DNA from 2 places in the Paenibacillus sp. FSL P2-0322 genome. Region 1 is predicted to be linked to the other one. Evidence: riboswitches for the same ligand, from Rfam matches in the RefSeq annotation. Region 1 holds a riboswitch; the other holds the start of a gene.
The links. A riboswitch is a leader RNA that binds a small molecule or an ion and turns the genes downstream of it on or off. The one in region 1 is predicted to bind S-adenosylmethionine.

Region 1 (10,425 bases):
TCCGCTGGATTGTTTATTTTGAATCTCACGACCTGGGTGGCCTTCGAGAGCTGGATAAAATACTTCCGCCACCGCCGGATGCGTCAGTAAATAGTTAGATAGCACTGTTGCATTATGCTGATGTCGGTCCATACGCAGCGCTAACGTCTTCATCCCCTTCATCAACTGATAGCAGTCGCTCGGGGAAAGCACGGCCCCTATGGAATTGTGCAGGAAGGAAATTTCAGCTGATAGCTCTTTGCCTTTGGTTACGATCAACCCTGCCAGCACATCGTTGTGTCCGCCCAAATATTTGGTTGCGCTATGTACCACAATATCCGCGCCCAGCTCCAATGGCCGCTGGAAATATGGGGTTAGCAGCGTATTATCTACAATGGTAAGCAACTGATGTTGTGATGCCCACTCGGCAACCGCTCGAATATCAGTGATCATCATTAACGGATTTGTAGGTGTTTCTATGAATACAGCTTTGGTATTCGGTCGACATGACTGTTCGAGTGCTTCAAGATCATTCGTATCCACATAACTTGCTGTTACACCAAATTTAGATAAAATACGCTCCAGCAAGCGATATGTCCCGCCATACAGATCCAGCGATACAATGAGGTGATCTCCCTGTCCAAACAATGCAAATACCGTTTGCAGCGCCGCCATACCTGAGCTACATGCAAAACCTGCATCACCCGATTCAAGTGCAGCAGAAGCCTCTTCCAGTACCTTTCGCGTAGGATTGATCGTCCGAATGTAATCAAATCCTGTGCTTTGACCTAGACGGGGATGGCGGAACGCCGTAGATTGGTAAATCGGGTAATTAACAGCCCCGGTTACTGGCTCCTCTACTGAACCGATTTGTGCCAATCTGCTTTCGATTTTCCACTGTTTCTCACTCATATGAATCCTCCTGTTAACTTCCATAGTGGGTGCTATAACATATCCTGCAAAAATGGATGTCAAAGACTATACTGCTGCGCTACTGCAAGGTGGTACTGTACAAGGGTAAACTACAAGCCCCTTTTTAAATCTGGGGCCCGATATCGTAAGGTGTTTCTTGGTATACATAATAGTTCAGCCAATTCGAGAATAATAAATTGGCGTGTGCCCGCCAGATTGAGGGTGGTGTGCGCTTGGGATCATCATTAGGAAAATAATTTTTGGGGACTTCAATATCCATTCCTTTGGCCACATCGCGGTCGTATTCCCATTTCAGGGAAAGCGGGTCATATTCAGAGTGCCCAGTTACAAAAATTTGTTTACCGTCAAGCGTGGCTACGAGGTACACTCCAGCTTCCTCGGATTCGGATAAAACTTCTAATTCGGCAATATGATCAATATCTTCCCGCCGAACCTCAGTATGTCGGGAGTGAGGAGCATAAAACAATTCATCAAAGCCGCGTAGCAATTTTACTTTAGGTTTAATCACGGTGTGTGGAAATACGCCAAAGCATTTGTAGTCGAGCCCGTATTTAGGGACATCGAAATGATGGTATAAGCCTGCCTGTGAGGCCCAACAGATATGCATGGTCGAAGTTACATTCGTTTTCGTCCATTCAAAGATTTGCTGGATCTCCTCCCAGTAGTTCACATCCTCAAACTCAAGCTGTTCAACCGGGGCTCCTGTAATGACCATGCCGTCAAAACGACTGTTCTTGATCTCGTCAAACGTTTTATAGAACATGTTCAAATATTCTTGCGATGTATTTTTGGATACATGAGATTTCATGTGCACCAGCGTGACGTCCACTTGCAGCGGCGTATTGCCGACCAAGCGCAACAGTTGGGTTTCCGTCGTCTCCTTTGTAGGCATTAAATTCAAAATGGCGATACGCAACGGACGAATATCCTGATGATAAGCCAAGCTTTCATCCATTACGAAAATATTTTCGCCCTCCAGCACTTCCTTGGCAGGTAGCGTGTCTGGGATTTTAATCGGCATGTAAACTCACTCCTTGTTCGGTAAGTTTTGCGAAAATCGTCTTGTTGAGATGCCGGGCATATAATAAAAAGACCTTTCTCAGGTTAGAGAAAGGTCATATTTGTATCCATATGCGCCTCTCTCATCTGTCAGGGCAACGCTCTTTGTACAAAGCGCGCGTCCTGCAAGAATTAGCACCGTGCGATTAAAATCGCCGGTTGCCGGGTATCATCGGGCTAGTCCCTCCACCTGCTCTTGATAAGATTTCGCTATATTCATTTTAGGTTCACAAAGTTCTTGTTGTTCACTTTAATGCATCGGCTGGGCTTCGTCAAGATGGGACTTTTAAATTTGTACCCTGCATTCACATTTTGTCTACCTTTTCCATAGGTTAAATCATATCCCTCCTTTCGCTGAAGCTCTTGCCACTACTGTTGATTTAGCCCATGATTTTGCGCTTGAAAGGCCGTAGGCCGAGCGTTATACTATACAAGTGCTATTAGGCAAAAATATGGAGTAGTAGTGCAGATTTGAGTGTTTCCTGCGATACTGTGGCAATCTAAAAAAGAACATTTGAGAGGTGAATCCGGAATGGAAGGCGACCCGAGTCCGAATAGGCGGCGATCCCTGAACAACAGCATAGGAATGACTTCAGCTTGCCGAAAGACGGGACGCCAGGCTCTGCATGCTCCAAAAGCCTCCGGCTTTTGATGGGAGTGCACGCTTACCCGCACCGGCTAACTGGCTAACTGAGTCCATTCCTTATGCTTAAGGTAAACGTATTTCCGTTACGACGGAGCATAAGGAGTGACATATATGAAAATCCGTTTGGTCAACAACGGGGTTTTTACCCCTGTCGAAGAAATTGAAATGGCGCTTACTGCACCGGCAGAAGGTTTTTATTGGATTGATGCCGATGTCGATGATTTGGCAGTGCTCCAGCCTTTATTTTCCATGCATGATCTTGCAGTAGAAGACTGTTTGAGTGAAGAAGAACAGCGTCCGAAGATTGAAATTTATGAAAGCCATTATTTTATCGTTGTAAATAGCATTCGTTTTGATGATGAAGAAATATTTTTGCGAGCTTTGAACATTTTTCTCGGCCGCCATTTTATCATTACGGTGACCAAGCAGAAAATAAATGAGCTTCGTACCCTCAAGCCTATGCTGTGGGAGCAAGAAGTCAGCCAGCCTGACCGTTTTATGTATCTGTTGGTCGACTTGATTGTTGACAACTATTTTCTGGTTGGTGACCGGATTGAGGTCCGCATTGAGAAGCTGGAAGAAGATATTCTAATGCATACGAAAAAGTCGCATTTGAACGAAATCATCGGCTTACGAAGTGAGATTCTGTGGCTGAAAAAAGTGCTGGGTCCACAAAAAGAAGTCATCAATACCCTGAACAAACGGGATTTGCGGCTCATCGACGATCAATTGCAAAAATATTTCAGCGACATTTATGAAAATGCTGTGAAAATTTCGGAGACTTTTGAAACTTACCGCGACTTGATGGGTAACCTTCGAGAAGCTTATCAATCCAGTATCGCCAACCGTGCCAATGAAATTATGCGTGTGTTTACGGCAATTACGACCGTATTTATGCCATTGACAGTCATTACCGGAATATATGGGATGAACTTCGATAATATGCCTGAGCTTCATACACGTTATGGCTATTTTGTCGTCATTGGTATTATGGTGGCATTAGGTGTCAGTATGTTCTGTATTTTCCGCAAGAAAGACTGGGTTTAAAAATAACAGGGGAAAAAAGTACCGAGTTGGATACTTTTTTCGATTTTCAGCTTGGTCATAAAAAGCAGCAGCCGTGTCCTGTGTGGAACTCGCTGCTGCTTTTTAGTATGTTGAACCCTGAAAGTACTTTAATACTTTAGCTTTATTCAATCAGTTCTATATTATCCAACATGTCGGTCGGGTACCTGCTGATGACGAAACCGTATACGGATCAGACGCAGACGCTCGTAAATTTGATCCAGTCCTGTTTCGGTTGCCTTTTCTTCCCCATACACTTTCAGCATGACGGGCTTGAGCAGCGTATCCCCCAACTCTTCATAAGCAGACCAGATGGCTGCCTGCTCTTCCTCAGATACATTCACCAACTCCTTGCGGATCAGCTTCTCCATATCAATGCCATCCCTGTCCAAATGCTCCACAGCTTCAATCATCTCTCTACGATGCAGACCTGTCTTCATTCCGATATGCTCCAGTGAAAGACCGTCCGAAATGCCTTCGATAATCGTTCTAGTTAGGCTGAATTTGTTCAGTTCCTGCCTGTACTGGTTCTCTTTTTGCTTGTATAGCCATGACAAAAAAACTTCTTCTTCCAGCGTCTCTGTTACCCAGTTCAACGGAAATGGTGTGGTCCGGTCATTTTGTGTCGTAATAGCCAATAGCTCCGTCCCATATTGCGACACTTTACCCTGCCCCATACCAGGCAGCTCCAACAGTTCTTCTTCGGTATGGGGAAGATAGACGCTAATGAGTCGAAGCAGCCGATTCGTAGCGATAAAATAAGGGGCTTTTCGTTCTGTTGCTGCTTTTTGCCGTCTCCACATCGTCAACTGCTCATACACTTCATCACGTGGAAACAAATCACTGTAGCAATACAGCTTTTGCAGCGTTTGTCCTCGTCCTGATGATCCTTCTTGCTCATGAAATACGCCATGGATTAAGGGCCTATAGCCCTCAGCCATTTTGAGCGCCAGCTCATGACGGTATACATGTAGTAATTCCTGCCACAAGCTGCCCTCATACCAAAGGTCGTCTATACTTTCATCCGGGACATGCTGTGTGCTCCAGCCTGCACTCCATCCCCCTTCATGCTGCCCAATCCATACCTGAGCAAAGTCCTCATAGCCCTGTTCATTTCGTTTGGACAAGCGATTTAAAAATACAATATCCATGATTTCTTCCTCCCTCATATCGTTGAAAGACAGTCCCGCACAACACAAAAACGCAAAAAAAAGCACCCATCCTGCGTATTCGCAAGAAAGGTGCTTCCCTTTTTGAGCCGTACTATACTGTTGCCTATATAATAACCGTACCTTGGAGTGCCGTCAACCATAAATTCTAATGATTCAGCTTTTCCTTTGCCAATGCCAGAGCACCGCACAATCCAGCATTGTCACCCAATCCCGGAGATACGATATATTGCTCAATATCTGTTGCCAGACTCGAATGCTGTACGTATCCGTTCAAAAGTTCTTGAAGCTTGGTACGAATGAGCGGGAACAGTTGGTCCTGCTTCATCACTCCCCCGCCCATAATAATTTTTTGCGGTGACAGGATTAATACATAGCTCATTAAAGCCTGTGCCAGATAGTACGCTTCCATTTCCCAGGCCGAGTGATCGACAGAAAGCTCATGTCCTTTAACCTTCCATCTTTTTTCGAGCGCAGGACCTGCTGCCAGTCCCTCCAAACAATCTCCGTGATAAGGACATGTCCCCTCGTAAGTATCTTCTGGGTGACGACGTACCAGAATATGCCCCATTTCCGGGTGGGATAATCCATGTATCAGCTTTCCACCAACCAAAGCACCCGCCCCGATGCCTGTACCTATCGTAATATACAGACAGTTGTCCAATCCTTTGGCGGCACCCCAAATAGACTCACCAAGTGCTGCTCCATTCACATCCGTGTCAAACCCCATAGGCACATCAAAATGCTCTTTCAGTTTGCCAATCAGATTGTAATTTCCCCAATGTGGCTTTGGCGTTGTTGTAATATAGCCATATGTATCACTACCTTCGATAGGATCAATCGGCCCGAACGAGCCTACGCCCAATGCTTCAATGCCCTTGCCTTCAAAAAATGCGATGACATTCTCCATTGTTTCTGCTGGGGTGGTTGTTGGAAAGCTCGCCCGTTCCAGTACCTCTCCACGTTCGTTGCCAATTCCACATACAAATTTGGTACCGCCTGCCTCAATTGCTCCCAATACTGTCATAGTTGCTGTTGTCCCCTTTCGATAATCCGGTTCTCTCTCCACTATATTCACCTGAAATGTACCTGAGGTCAATCCCCTTATCGCAATTGTATATAATCCTTCACATGACTATATAACTCCGTCGACATATGGGTATATAAATAAGGACACTAACGCACCAAGCGTCAGCATCCCTATATTACTTACTTTACTTAAATTGTCCGTATCAAGCCTAACAGCTTTATTAAGATCCGGTTGCGACACCCATCAATGTACACAAGCTTTTCATTTCAAGCTGCTCAAACTTGTCTACAATTTGCACGTGATCCAGCGTCAGCAGACAGCTATCCAAAGCACATGCTACAGGTACACCACAGTGAATTTCAGCAAGTTTGCGTGAAAGATGCAGCATATCCAAATCACTCTCAATTTTTTTACGGACCGAGGGTGTTAATTGATCCAGATTCTCCAGAATGCCCTCAATAGAGTCGTATTCCTGAACCAGCTTGAGTGCCGTTTTCTCGCCAATACCTCGTACTCCGGGATAATTATCGCTTGCATCCCCCATCAGGCCTTTAAGGTCCACCACTTGACGTGGCTTAAGCCCTTTTTCAGTCAGCAGGGTCTCCGGGGTGTATACCATATAATTGCCGTGCCCTTTTTTCATAATAATGACCCGTGTCCGCTCATCCACTAATTGAAGTAAATCATGATCTCCTGAGAGAATCATTACATCCATGTCCTCATTTTGCGAATAATGACGTGCAAGCGTACCGATACAATCATCGGCTTCAAAGCCTTCCGCTCCAATGTTGGGAATGCCGAGGCTGTCCGTCACTTCACGAATCAATGTAAATTGGGGAATCAAATCATCCGGTGCGTCGGCTCGGTTTCCTTTATACGCAGCAAAATGTTCCCCACGGAATGTCGTTCCGCCCATATCCCAGCAGCAAATGACATGTGTAGGATTAAACGTTTGGACTGCGTCCCAAAAATATCGAATAAAACCATATATGGCGTTCGTTGGCACCCCAGCTTTTGTACGACGGATATAACCGTTTGCGGCGGTTGCATAATAAGCGCGAAATAGCAGGGCCATACCGTCAACCAGCATTACGGATTGTTCATTGCGTTGTGTCACAGATTGTATTGCTCCCATTCATCATAATATTTAACCCCCACAGTATAACATATCGTGAGTGTAAATTGGGCGTTATTGAGCTTCCCATGTGCCCTCAAATGTTTCCTCTTTGAATCCTATCGTTACTTTGTTCCCGTCGGTTACAATCGGGCGTTTGATTAATCTTCCATTCGAGGATAAAAGCGAAATTTGCTCTTCACGACTCATGTCTCCAAGCTTATCTTTCAGCTTTAACTCTTTATACACCTCACCGCTTGTATTAAAAAACTTTTTTAGCTCCAGCCCGCTTTTTCGAATTAAATCTTCCAATTCCTCCGGGCCGGGCGGCTGTTCAAAAATAGGAATAAGTTCCGTCTCATGTCCCTTGTTTTGCAGCCATTTCACTGCATTACGGCAGGTACTGCATTTAGAATACTGATATACTTTCAGTTGGCTCATCGCTAGATTAACCTCCATTTGGTTTTGATAGCTTATTTATATTTTATTCTGAAAAATATTGCGCTCTTAATAGCTCCTGCATTTCAGCCATATCTTCAGGTAGAGGAGCATAGAACGTCAGCCGCCCCCCGGTTACAGGATGCTCCAAGGAAAGCTCTGAGGCGTGCAAGGCTTGTCGAGGCATCCTGGCATCAAGCTGATCATATCGCTCACGTTGCGCAGCATCATCGGGTGTAATCCGGTACATTTTATCTCCGATCAACGGACAACCGATATAAGTCATATGCACTCGAATTTGGTGCGTACGCCCGGATTCCAACTTTAGTCCGATGCGACTTCCCCCGTTCCACACTTCCTCCAGCTTATACAGCGTAAGGGCAGGATAACCATCCGGGGTCACCATACGTAAATGCGGATTATCCGGGCTGCGGTCAATTGGTCCGTCTACCTTACCTTCCTGCAGCTCAGGACGCCCATGCACCAGAGCCGTATAGCGCTTATCCACCGTTCCCGCAATCATCTGCTCAGAAATATGCTGGTGTACATACGGATTTTTGGCTACTACCAGCACACCCGTCGTCTCTTGATCAAGACGATGAACAGGACGAAACCGGAACAGTTCTCCCTTGGCCTGCCAATAATGCACAACCCCATTAGCCAGTGTTCCAGTGTAATGACCGTGAGTTGGATGGACAATCATACCCGCCGCCTTGTTCACCACTAACAAATGTTCATCCTCAAACAATATCTCAAAAGGAATGGGTTCAGGTAAAATATCATCAGAACGCTCGCGCTCCATGCGAATTTCTACTCGATCCCCGGACTTCACCTTTACGCTGATGTACACACGTGTCCCGTTCAGCATAATACCTTGCTCGGTCAGCTTGAGTTTGGATATTAACTTTCGAGAAATGTTCATACGTTTTTGTAAAATAGTCTTCAACAGCATGCCCTCCTCCTCAGGAGGGATCGTATATACGATAGGTTCATAGTACAAGCTCATCACAAATTCCCGGTTGCCTCCTTATTTGCGGAACACTTTTTTGCTGCGCACATATTCGACATCGGGCACACCCTGACGGACATTCGCTGTGCGAGCAACGGCAAAGAAATAATCGGAAAGACGGTTCAAATACCGACGTACCGCCGGATTGATGTCCGTATGTTTACCTAGTGTAACAGCACGGCGTTCCGCGCGTCGGCAAACCGTACGGCAAACATGAAGCGTTGAGGATAATGTGCTACCACCCGGTATAATAAAACGCTCCACCTTCGGATTTTCCTCCTGACATGCATCAATCCAGCCTTCCAGTCGCTCTGCCAGCTCGTCTTTCACCTTATATTTGCTTTCACTGATTTTAACAAACGCCAAATCCGAACCACAATCAAACAGCTCCTGCTGTATTTCCTCCAATTGAGTCCGAATATCCGCAAACTTTTCCCCTTCGGCAAAGCTGATCGCTTGTCCTACAAAGCTGTTCAGCTCGTCAATTGTACCGTATGCCTCCACACGGTCATCATCTTTGGACACTCGACCTCCAATCACAGAAGTTTGTCCTTCATCACCTGTTCTGGTATAGATCCCCATATTACTCCATCCCCCTTATCATTCCGTAAGTGCTTTCAGCACCTTGATGGCTTCTTCCTTATTGCTTGTACGAGGCGGCACGGTAGCAAATAATGTTTTTGAGTTATATTTTAGCTCCTTAAACATCTTCATCTGCTCCACCGGAATTCCGAACAAATGAGTTTCCTTGCTTACATCTGTTTCTTCTTCCTCCTGCCCCTTCTTCTTAAATACGCCGCCCTCGAACACGCCCCGAGCGTACGTCTTCTTGTCAAAAGCATCATCTAACGGCAGATTCGAACCATTCTGTCCATACAGCTTCATGTCCTCTTCCGGCAAAAGAAACAGATCATGCTCCCCGGCCGCATATTCTACAACCAGCTTCTGCTGGTTATACAGCGGACTGACTGAAATCTCAATAGTCGGAGCCTGTTCGCCCAGCTTATCCTTAAGCTTTTGTGCCAGCTCTTCACGGATGACTGAAGCATCCCCTTTATCCATAATAAAAATGGAGAAGCTGTCCTTGTCCCGTCCCCCACATCCAGCCAATAATACAAGTGTCAACATTCCGATAATCCATGGCGATAGCCTTTTTAGCCCTGTTCTCATATGTACGCCCCCTCTTCCATGCCATTAATATATCATAAGTTGTGAACGCAAAAAAAGAAGGCCCTACGGCCTCCTTCTTACCTTTGGCTGACTTCACACGGTTAAACCTTGCATTCCGTACCATACATTTTCATGTATTCATTGATTTTCAAATCGAGCTTGCAACTAATCTCGATGACAAGATCAGAGGTGAAGGACTGCTCTTCCTGAAACGTCCGCATCATCTCATTGCGCAGGAACAAAATTTCATCTTCTAGGGAAATGTCGTATCCTATTGAACTAGACGAATTATATCCAACATATGACATGAGCATTCCTCCTACAATTGAAAAATTGAACTTCCTGCTTTCGAATTCAAATTATAGCATAGAAATTTAGAAATAAAAGACTATTTTTTATGAATTACCCATAAAAAAATAATTTTAACCTTCTTTTCTTACTTTTTCTACAAAATGACCAATCCGATCCAGTGCCTCCGTCAGCTGAGCAACAGAAGTCGCGTATGAGCAACGAAGATAGCCTTCGCCTCCCAAACCGAACACATTACCCGGTACAGCCGCAACTTTAGCCTCTGCCAATAGACGCTGTGCAAATTCATCTGAGCTAAGTCCCGTGCTTTGAATACTAGGGAAAACATAAAAAGCCCCTCTTGGCTCATGGCACTCCAGGCCGATTTCCCGGAACCCTTCAACCATCAGACGGCGACGCTGATTATAGGCTTCTACCATACGATCTTTCTCACCCAAACCATTCCGCAAACCTTCCAGTGCCGCAACTTGCCCCATAGAAGGCGCACACATTACGGTGTACTGA
Region 2 (10,425 bases), 2.9 Mb from region 1:
TTTGGCGGACAGCCTCGCACAGAGCAACTTGAAGGAGGAATAGGCATGTCCACATTAGTTACACCTTTTACAGACCGCAGAATGGCGGAAATTGTAGAAAAGGTACAGAACGGTATTCGTTTGAACCTTGAAGACGGTATATATTTGTATGAAACTGACGATATCCTCACACTGGGTCAGTTGGCTAACGAAGCTAATTTACGCAAGAACGGAAAAAAGGTTTATTTTATCGAAAACATGAGCCTGTACTTCACCAATGTATGCGAAGCGCGCTGCGCGTTCTGCAATTTCCGCAAGGATCAGGGGGAGGACGGCTCTTATACGTTGTCCGGGCAGGAAATGATTGATTATGTAGAGCAACACATCCATCCGGGGGTAAGAGAATTTCATATCGTCGGTGGTCATAATAATCATGTGCCTTTCCAATACTATGTAGACTCATTGAAGGCACTAAATGAAAAGTATCCCCACGTTACACTGAAAGCTTACACTGCAGCGGAAATTGACTTTTTCACACGCATAAGCGGCTTGAGTATTAAAGAAGTGCTTCAGGAGCTGCAAAAGGCTGGACTTCAATCCCTGACTGGTGGTGGCGCGGAAATCTTGTCCGACGAATATCGGAAGAAGATGCGTGTTACCAAAGCCAACGTGGACCGCTATCTCGAAGTACATCGCACGGCCCACAATCTCGGCATGAAAACTCATACGACTATGCTGTACGGTTCGGTCGAATCGTATCAGGATCGTATTGAACATATGCTGCAAATTCGCGAATTGCAGGACGAAACGAACGGATTTATGGTATTTATTCCACTGTCCATGCAGCCGAAAAGCAAAAACGCCAACATCATGCGTCGTAACTCCGCTTACGAGGATCTCAAAACCATTGCGATCAGCCGCCTGATGCTGGACAATATCGACCATGTCAAAGCTTACTTCATTAATATTGGACCGCAATTGACGCAGGTCGCTCTCACCTTTGGCGCATCAGACGTCCATGGCACGATTGTGCGTGAGCAGATCAGCCATGCCGCAGGTGCGTTAACCCCTGCCGGATTGACCCGTAAAGAGCTAATCTGGCTGGTCAAAGGTGCCGGACGTATACCTGTTGAACGGGACACCTTCTATAACGAAATCGAAGTTTTCGAATAAATGTAATATCGGATTCAAATTTCCCGCGAGCATTTCATCCCCATTACTCACACCATGCAGCATCTGCTGCCTCGGAATACGCTGGTCTGCCTGACAAAGGCAGGCCTGATTCTCGGGTTTTATAACAACAAAAACTTGTGTTAGATCGACGAGACACCAGACCATTTGCCGGGGACACGGTAGCGAAAGGAAGGCGGATTTTGATGAAAAATTTCGTTATTCTGGGGGGCGGCTATGGTGGCCTTACCATTGCCAAAGAATTGCTGGATAAACACATTCCCGACGATGTTCAAGTTATTTTAGTGGATCGAATGCCCTTTCAGGGGTTGAAAACAGAGTACTATGCCCTCGCGGCAGGTACGGTTTCTGATTTTGATTTGCGGGTGCATTTTCCAGATGAACAACGTCTTATTCGCAAATACGGAGAAGTCACCTCGATGGATCTAGAGAATAAGATTGTCAATTTTCAAGACGGTGAACCCTTGCCCTATGACCAGCTTGTCATTGCGTTGGGTTGTACCGACCGCTTTCACAATACACCGGGGGCTGAAGAACACAGCTGTACGATCCAGTCGTTTAACCATACCCGCCAAACCTATCTGCGCTTGAACGAAATCAAGCCATATGGACATGTCCATATTGTAGGCGGCGGTCTTAGCGGTGTTGAGATTGCTGCGGAGTTACGTGAAAGCCGCACGGATTTGAATATTACCATTATGGATCGGGGCGAGCGGGTGCTGTCGGCATTCCCGCAACGTTTGTCTGCCTATGTACATGCTTGGTTCAAGGAGCATCAGGTTAATGCCCTGAATCATGTTGCGGTTTCCCGTATTGAGCCGGGGGCTATTTATAACCGCGACGAGCAAATTGTAACGGATGCAGTGGTATGGACAGCGGGGATTCAGCCGGTAAAAATCGTGCAGGATTTAGCCGTCCCTAAAGACCCTCAGGGTCGTATCGTGCTCAACGAGTATTATCAAATACCGGATCATCCTGAGGTGTATGTGGTCGGAGACTGTGCGAGCCTTCCCTACTCTCCAAGCGCTCAGGCGGCAGAAGTGCAAGGGGAGCAAATCGCACACATTGTACGCGACCTGTGGAAAGGCCAAACGCCTCACCCGCATCCTTTAAAGCTGCGCGGTACATTAGGCGCACTTGGCAAGAAGGCCGGGTTCGGCTATGGCTTTATGGGCAGTACCTCATTGCGCGGACGAGTACCACGCCTGCTTAAAAGCGGCGTGCTCTGGAAGTCCAAACGCCATTTTGGCTAACCGCATGCTCAACAAACAAAGAAGACCCGCTCCCAGAGCAGGTCTTCTTTGTTTGTTGAGTGTATGATGATGTATATTTCCTATACAAAAGGAAGCTGGTTAAACGGACCATTCTATTTCAATCCAAATCTAGGTTATCCCATGCTTCAGCTTCCTTAATTTTGTTCATAATCACTTCGTACAGAAGCTCTGCTGAATCTGCGGATACAATCTCACCGTTGACCATCGCATAGGGTTCGGCGTTGCACTGACCACAATTGCTTAGGCATCCGTATTCAATCACATCATAATCTGGATTCTGCTCCAGCTTGGACATGATTTCATCGGTACCCCAATGCATATTACTGGTGCAAAACTCAATAATAGGCCTTAACATTTTTTCACCTGCTTTGGATGACGGGCATTTTAATTTGGCCCGCTTTGTAATATAATAATAAAGGTATAGGAAAGGAGTTGAATTCTAATGAGCGAAACACAAAGCGTTCAAATGTATGACGAAGTAGCAGATGTACTGGATAAGCTCCGTCCGTTCCTGCAACGCGATGGTGGCGACGTTGAGCTGGTTGACGTTGAAGACGGCATCGTTAAGCTGAAGCTGGTAGGCGCTTGCGGCAGTTGCCCAAGTTCCACAATCACGCTGAAAGCAGGGATTGAACGCGCTCTTCTCGAAGAAGTCGACGGCGTCCAAGAAGTGGTACAAGTATTCTAATGCTTGATGCATAATGATCATGAGAGTCTTGACTTCGGTAACGAAGCTCAAGACTCTTTTTTGTATTACAGCGTCTGAAGGATCACTTAAGCTTATATGGTTGGCCGAATGGGATCTAAACCTCCCGATACATCCATAATATTGCCTGTTATAAAATCCGAATGCTCCTCACATAAATAGGCGATCACTCGTGCAATGTCCTCTCCGCTCCCCGGACGTCCACGCGGTGTCTCTTTATCCTGCATGCCGATGACATCGGCGATTGACATTTCCTTATTTGCTCCTCGGATGTCCCCTGGACAGATCATATTGACCGTAATGCCATAAGGAGCTTCCTCCACAGCCAGTGACTTCGTAAAAGACACCAGCCCCACCTTGGCGGCTGCGTAGACGGCACGATGCGGCCAAGCCCTTGCTTCTCCAGCATGACCAAAGCCAAAATGAATAATACGTCCCCAATGCTGGCTACGCATGTGGGGCAATACCAAATGATCCAACAACATGGTACCGACCAGATTTCCTTGTATCATGGCATGAATCTCAGCCACACTGTAATCCGCAAACAGACGGCGTTCCCGGATGAACGGTCCGGCATTGTTCACCATAATATCGACTCCACCCAGCCGATCCTGTACTTCACCAATCAGCCTCGTGATATCTTCCTGAACAGAGATATCCCCTTGTAAAGACAGGCAGCGTACTCCTTTAAACTCAATCACCCGCTTAAGCGCTTCGGCTTCTGCTTGGCTATGCACATAATTTAGCGCAATATTACAGCCTTCATCCGCCAGACGCAAAGCGGTCGTTTTACCTAAACCTTTGGCACTGCCGGTTATGAATGCGACTTTATCTCTCAACAATTTTCCTCCTGTTCACAGAGAACGGTCACCCCCAAGTATAAAATATTTAAGCTTCCCCTACAACTCCATCCAAAAAGAAACCCCAGTCCTCTTGTTCAAGAGAATCTGGGGTTTGCGTGCAATGCGTTCTCGTTCCCTGCTTAAAATGCTGGAATAATCGCGCCTTGGTATTTATCTTCGATGAATTTTTTAGTTTCTGGAGATTGCAAAGCTTTGATTAGCTTCTGAATCGCTTCGGAATCTTTATTATCAGGACGTGCTACCAGAACGTTAGCATAAGGAGAATCTTTATCTTCCAGTGCCAGTGCATCCTTCGTTGGATTCAGCTTCGCTTCCAGAGCGTAGTTCGTGTTGATCAACGCAATATCCACTTCAGGCAACTGACGTGGCAGCATAGCCGCCTCAAGCTCCTTGAATTTCAGGTTTTTCTTATTTTCAGTAATATCTTTTACCGTAGCTTCAATGTTGCTTGCGTCTTTCAGCTTGATCAGACCTTGTTTCTCCAACAACAGCAATGCGCGGCCTCCGTTTGTCGCATCGTTCGGAATGGCTACAGTTGCGCCATCTGGGATTTCATCAAGCTTTTTATATTTTTGGGAGTAGATACCGAATGGCTCCAAATGAACTGCGCCCACAGAAACCAGATCCATTTTGCGCTCTTTGTTCATCACATCCAAGTAAGGTACATGTTGAAAGAAGTTAGCATCCAGTTGCTTGTCAAACAATTGTACGTTCGGCTGTACATAGTCGTTAAACTGAACGACTTGGAGACGAACCCCTTCTTTTTCCAACTGAGGCTTGATCGCTTCCAAAATTTCCGCATGCGGCACAGGAGAAGCTCCAATTTTCAGCTCCACTTCACGTGGTGATCCGCCTGTATTTTCGGTCGCATTGTTTGTATCCGATGTTGTGCTCTTTGTACCGCAAGCCGCCAGCACCGCAATTAATGTCAAGCTTAGTACAGCCAATACCCATTTCTTCATGTTATTACCCCTCCAATAATTTGTAATATTCAGGATCAGACGTCCTGATCAATAAGGATATCTATATGTTTTCCCTATTTTCGAGTATAATGCCGCACGAGACGATCTCCCGCCATTTGCAGCAATTGTACCAATACGACCATCAGCACGACCGCAACGATCATGACAGCCGTTTCATAACGATAATAGCCGTAGTTGATAGCCAGTGTACCCAGTCCACCGCCCCCGATCATCCCGGACATTGCCGTGTAGGATACGAGTGTAACGACGGTAATGGTTAATGCAGCGAGCAGACCCGGAAGTGCCTCACGTAACAGCACACGCCGGATAATTTGTCCTGTCGAGGCACCCATCGCTTGTGCGGCTTCAATGACGCCCTTGTCCACTTCACGCAGAGACGTTTCGACAAGACGTGCGAAGAATGGGGCAGCCCCAATAACCAATGGTGGAATGGTTCCCAACACCCCGGTCGAGGTACCTACCAGCGATCGTGTAAAAGGAATAAGTGCAACGATCAAAATGATAAATGGTACGGAACGTAAAATGTTAACGATGAATGATAATACAATGTATATCACCTTCATCAGAGTTAACGAGGAGCGACTCGCCAGAAACAATAATATGCCAAGCGGCAAACCAATAATGAGGGTGAACAATGCGGATGCTCCGAGCATCTGAAGGGTTTCCAGAGTAGAATTCCCTAGCTCATCCCAACTCACTTGTGAAAAATCAAGTTCGCTCATTGTCCGATCACCTCCACATCAAGTCCTTGCCCAGACACTTCGCGCAGCGTATGCTCTATATCTTCATGGTTTCCTTCAAAACGAACGATCAGCTGTCCATAGGGTACATTTTTAATCGTAGATATGGTTCCCTGCAAGATCGCAAAATCAACACCAGTGCTTCGAGCCGTACGCGACAGAATCGCATCATATGTTTTACTGCCCAAGAAGGAGATACGTACTACCTGCGCCGACTCGCCGCCACCTGCTGCCGCAATCGCTGCTTGCAGCTCCTCGGGATGTTCTGACTCCCGTTGGATAAAGTCCTTGGTCACCTGGTGCTGTGGCTTCAAAAATACTTCCGCCACTGGACCTTGCTCCACGATGTCGCCCTGATGAATGACGCCAACTCGATCACAAATGCTTTGAATGACATGCATTTCATGTGTAATCAGCACGATGGTTAAATTAAAGCGCTGATTAATATCCAACAACAATTTCAGGATAGACCCCGTCGTTTGCGGATCAAGCGCAGAAGTCGCTTCGTCACACAGCAATACATGAGGATCACTAGCCAGCGCCCGTGCAATTCCTACCCGCTGCTTCTGTCCACCTGAGAGCTGTGACGGATACTTTCCACTGTGTTCTTCCAGACCCACCAGTTCCAGCAGCTCACGAACTTTCATGTCCAGCTTTTCCCTGGGAGTGTTTACCAACCGCAAAGGAAATGCAATATTGTCATACACCGTTGCCGAAGACAACAAATTAAAATGCTGAAAAATCATTCCGATTTTTCGACGTTGCTTCTGTAACTGGGATTGACTCACAGTAGCGAGGTTTACCCCGTCTACCCATACTTCGCCTGAAGTAGGGCGTTCCAATAAATTAATACAGCGGATCAATGTACTTTTCCCCGCCCCGGAGTGACCAATCACTCCGAATATTTCTCCACGCTTTATAGAAAGATTCAACCCAGACAGCGCATTAACGCGTCGGTTGCCTTTGCCATAATGCTTGGTTAACTGCTTAAGCTCTATCAACGTGCTGCGACCCCCTTCACTTCTTCCTTACCCTTTTAACCAATTGTCATCTCTCAGGATTGTATAAAATCGCTATTTATTTATACAAAAAAGAGCCCCTTTCACAGAATGAAAAGGGCCCCACCTTGCGAACCTTTTCTCATCTGCCAAAATCGCTATAACTCTAGCGGTTTTGTAGGAATTAGCACCATCATGTTCCCTCCCAGTGTATTACACCGGGAAAGAACGGGTTGCCGGGCTTCATCGGGCCAGTCCCTCCACCTCTCTGGATAAGAAAAATATGTTAAACTCCAGCTTTAGCTGTCCGTTAAGTTTATATAAAAAAAACATAATTCAAGCATTTTTCTGAAACTAGGTTTCAGTATAGATAGTTTACATTGCTTTGTCAAAGGATATTTTCTATCATATTTTTGGGCGTACTGCCCGGTTCTCCCATTGTTTCGCAGTATAAGTAAAGGCGTTTGACAGCGACCGACATACCATTTCCAAGCCCTGCTGCAAATCTTCCAAATGGTGATCGAGGTCCTCCAGTTGGATTTTTCCATACAAAGCTCGGTGTCGTTGCCAGAGATCATCCTGCATTTCCGTATTCATATAGTGTATCTCCGTATTCCGACGCTTACGCAGCCGATTGATGGCATCGTTGTAAGTGTCCTTGATATCATTTAAATTATCGGTCAATACAGGATGCATTTTGAGATACTTGAGCTGCCGCAACACGGTAAAATACGAATAATGCGCCTTATACTGCCCTGTTTTTAAATCATACAGATCATTTAGCCAGTTACCCAGCTTATCCAAAATAGAGAAAACCCGAACAAACCCATCTTTATAAAAGAAAACATATAATGCATAATCGGATTTTTCATCCTCACTCATATCTTCAGCATATCCGGCTTTCACTTTCATACGGAAAAAGGCGGAAGCATGATGGCTCTGCTCCAGTTCATCCAGAGATGACATTAGACCGCGTGTTAAAATATCCGCCTTCCGAAAATCGTGGGTCGGATCTCCACCAGCCTGAATTTGCCGCTCCAGCAGGTTCAACATAGCTGACATGCTATTCATGGCATCTAGCAGGATGCCTTTGTTCACACGTGATGGCTCACCCAGTAGCTTGCGTATCATGCTTACGCCTCCTTATAAATGTAGAATCCGGCTGTAGGTTTAATTAGGGCGTCAAGCGAAATAACTCGTCCATCGTTGATCTACAAGCTTAACAATATCCTCACGCGGTAACACCTCATCCGGATACCCCGGCTTCATACGCGCATCCACTACAATCGGCAGCTTATAGTTCAGATGATGCAAACGCACTTCGCTGTCCGCGTACATATCCGTAGCCGGGTTAAAGCGTGTGAATACCGTCCACAGGAACGAGGCTTGAGAGCGAACGACTTCTTTGGCATCGTCCACAATGAAAACGAGCGGCCACTCTTGCTCACCCGCTGCTAATCGCTCCAAAACACGTGCCGCCAGCTCAGGCTCCTGCTCAAAGGACGCACCCGATACGACGAGGCAACCTCCGCAATAGGGCTCAATTTCACGAATTCCCGGCAGATCGCCTCCCTCATAAGCACGAGGCAATTCACGTACAGGCTCACCTATCCCCATCAGGATGGCCTTACTGCCATGATTCAGCTTGCGGCCTGTGTAATCGAGTGTATCGTGTGACGTGTGATTGAATATAAATAAATCCCTTGCTGGATTAAATCGCTCCAGAATGGTTTCCAGCAGCAGGTTAAAGTCCGATAAATCAATTACTCGATCCGTCAGCATCAGGAATTTAGTCAACGACAATTGACCTTGACCCAAAATAGTAAAACCGGATACAAGCGCTTCACGGGAGTAGCTTTCACGTACCACTGCCGCTGCTAGCGCATGTACACCCGTTTCCGCATACGCCCACAGGGACTTGACGGAAGGCATCACAAGCGGATATGCAGGCGACAGCAGACGTTGCAAAAACTCACCGAGATAGTAGTCTTCTTGCCGAGGCTTACCTACAATGGTTGCCGGATAAATGGCATCCTTGCGGTGATGCATATGTTTGACATGAAATACAGGGAAATCATGCTGTAATGAGTAATAGCCAAAATGATCACCAAACGGGCCTTCCGGACGGCGTTCATGAGGCGGTACATAACCGCTGATTGCAAATTCTGCTTCTGCTGGAATCCGGTGACCCCCAAGCGGGTCTTCTGTCATGGGCAGCTTGCCTCCCATAATAAGCGAAGCCAGCAACAGCTCAGGCAAGTTTTCCGGTGCTGGCGCAATGGCAGACGCAATCAGGGCAGGCGGGCCACCGATGATAATCGTCGTAGGCAATGGCTCATTACGCTGCTCCGCTTCATGATAATGAAAACCGCCGCCTTTATGAATTTGCCAGTGAATGCCCGTCGTCTGATCATCATAAATCTGAATGCGGTACATCCCCAAATTATGATCCTTGGGCTGACCTGGCTTCTCAGTATACACGAGTGGAAGCGTAATAAACGGCCCTCCATCCTCATGCCAACTGGTCACTTTAGGCAGTGGTGCCAGCGGAGCCTCTGTACGGCGAACTCCCAATACAGGGGCCTCGCTATGAGATACTGTTTTTAGCCCTACTTTTAGCATGTCCTTAATCAGGCCACGTTCATTCCACAATGCTTTGGGTGTAGGTGGAAACAATGTTTTGGTCGCTCCTACAATCGCATCCATCAGCTGCTCTGGTCGCGGGCCAAAAGCCATGTCCACACGGCGATTTGTGCCAAACAGATTACTGGCTACAGGAAACGGGGTTCCTTTTACATTCGTGAACAGAAGTGCCGGCCCTTCTTCCTCAATGACTCTTCGATGAATCTCAGCCAGCTCCAGGTAAGGATCGACAGGTGCCTCTATAATTTTAAGATGATTTTCTTTACGCAGCGCTTCAATAAATTGGCGCAAATTCTGGTAGATCAACTGGACGACTCCTCCTAAGCAAATCAAGCCCTCGAGAAACTCGCGGGCCTGGTTTGTTTCTTATATGCTATTATACGTGTTTAAACGCCTCTTGGGCAAAAATCCGCTTGACTATGATCTATGAAACGCTTAGGTACGTTGTGCTTGGGTCGGAACAAGCTTGCGGTCCGGTGACAATTGCCATACACGATAGCTCAGATAAGCCAAGATGGAGAACAACGATGCAATCACCAGCATATGTCCCAGCACGATAAACATGTAGATTTCAGGTTTGTTGACGTACAACAAGATAATTCCAATCACCACTTGAAGCAAGATTAACAAGACCGATACGACACCCAATATACGGATATCCCGGTGGTTCGGGTGATAACGGTATGAGTAGTGACCCACAGCCAAGATAATGACGAACAGCAGACCAGCTGAAATCTGATGAAGCAGCAGTGGAGATATGAAGCCCCCAATATTTACAACCTTCTGGATGACCGAGTGACTAAGCAACGCCCCTGAATAGACAGCAATATAGGTATAGATCGTCGATAACCATATAAAGTTACGAAAGCCCCGACTGACAGGCCCAGGAATCAGACGCGGGGTGTGGCGTGAATCTGCATGCTCCTGCCAAGCCCCCAACGTCATCATAGTCGCACTGGCAAAGGCGATAAGCGCAAAGCCAAAATGCAGTCCCATGACTGCAGCCGATTGGGAGAAGACGACAGCCAACGCCCCCATTGCACCTTGT

Region 2: linked by a shared signal. The riboswitch ahead of MKY24_RS21710 (ATP-binding cassette domain-containing protein) and the one ahead of metA (homoserine O-succinyltransferase) in region 1 are both predicted to bind S-adenosylmethionine.

The regions. Positions count from the first base shown of each region.
Region 1 covers NZ_CP150243.1:1,747,286-1,757,710, reverse strand. The annotation lists gene MKY24_RS07730 (PLP-dependent transferase) at 1-891, opposite strand, end outside; gene metA (homoserine O-succinyltransferase) at 1,016-1,933, opposite strand; SAM riboswitch class I at 2,052-2,177, opposite strand; gene corA (magnesium/cobalt transporter CorA) at 2,729-3,664, shown strand; gene MKY24_RS07715 (HRDC domain-containing protein) at 3,826-4,833, opposite strand; gene MKY24_RS07710 (ROK family protein) at 5,000-5,878, opposite strand; gene MKY24_RS07705 (5'-3' exonuclease H3TH domain-containing protein) at 6,102-6,998, opposite strand; gene MKY24_RS07700 (arsenate reductase family protein) at 7,071-7,436, opposite strand; gene MKY24_RS07695 (RluA family pseudouridine synthase) at 7,480-8,439, opposite strand; gene MKY24_RS07690 (cob(I)yrinic acid a,c-diamide adenosyltransferase) at 8,461-9,024, opposite strand; gene MKY24_RS07685 (hypothetical protein) at 9,043-9,612, opposite strand; gene MKY24_RS07680 (aspartyl-phosphate phosphatase Spo0E family protein) at 9,714-9,920, opposite strand; gene MKY24_RS07675 (aminotransferase class I/II-fold pyridoxal phosphate-dependent enzyme) at 10,035-10,425, opposite strand, start outside.
Region 2 covers NZ_CP150243.1:4,901,593-4,912,017, forward strand. The annotation lists gene mqnE (aminofutalosine synthase MqnE) at 46-1,152, shown strand; gene MKY24_RS21680 (NAD(P)/FAD-dependent oxidoreductase) at 1,356-2,423, shown strand; gene MKY24_RS21685 (YuzB family protein) at 2,542-2,799, opposite strand; gene MKY24_RS21690 (NifU family protein) at 2,887-3,132, shown strand; gene MKY24_RS21695 (SDR family oxidoreductase) at 3,225-3,989, opposite strand; gene MKY24_RS21700 (MetQ/NlpA family ABC transporter substrate-binding protein) at 4,133-4,975, opposite strand; gene MKY24_RS21705 (methionine ABC transporter permease) at 5,050-5,718, opposite strand; gene MKY24_RS21710 (ATP-binding cassette domain-containing protein) at 5,715-6,737, opposite strand; SAM riboswitch class I at 6,874-7,013, opposite strand; gene MKY24_RS21715 (Cthe_2314 family HEPN domain-containing protein) at 7,140-7,865, opposite strand; gene MKY24_RS21720 (UbiD family decarboxylase) at 7,917-9,683, opposite strand; gene MKY24_RS21725 (COX15/CtaA family protein) at 9,813-10,425, opposite strand, start outside.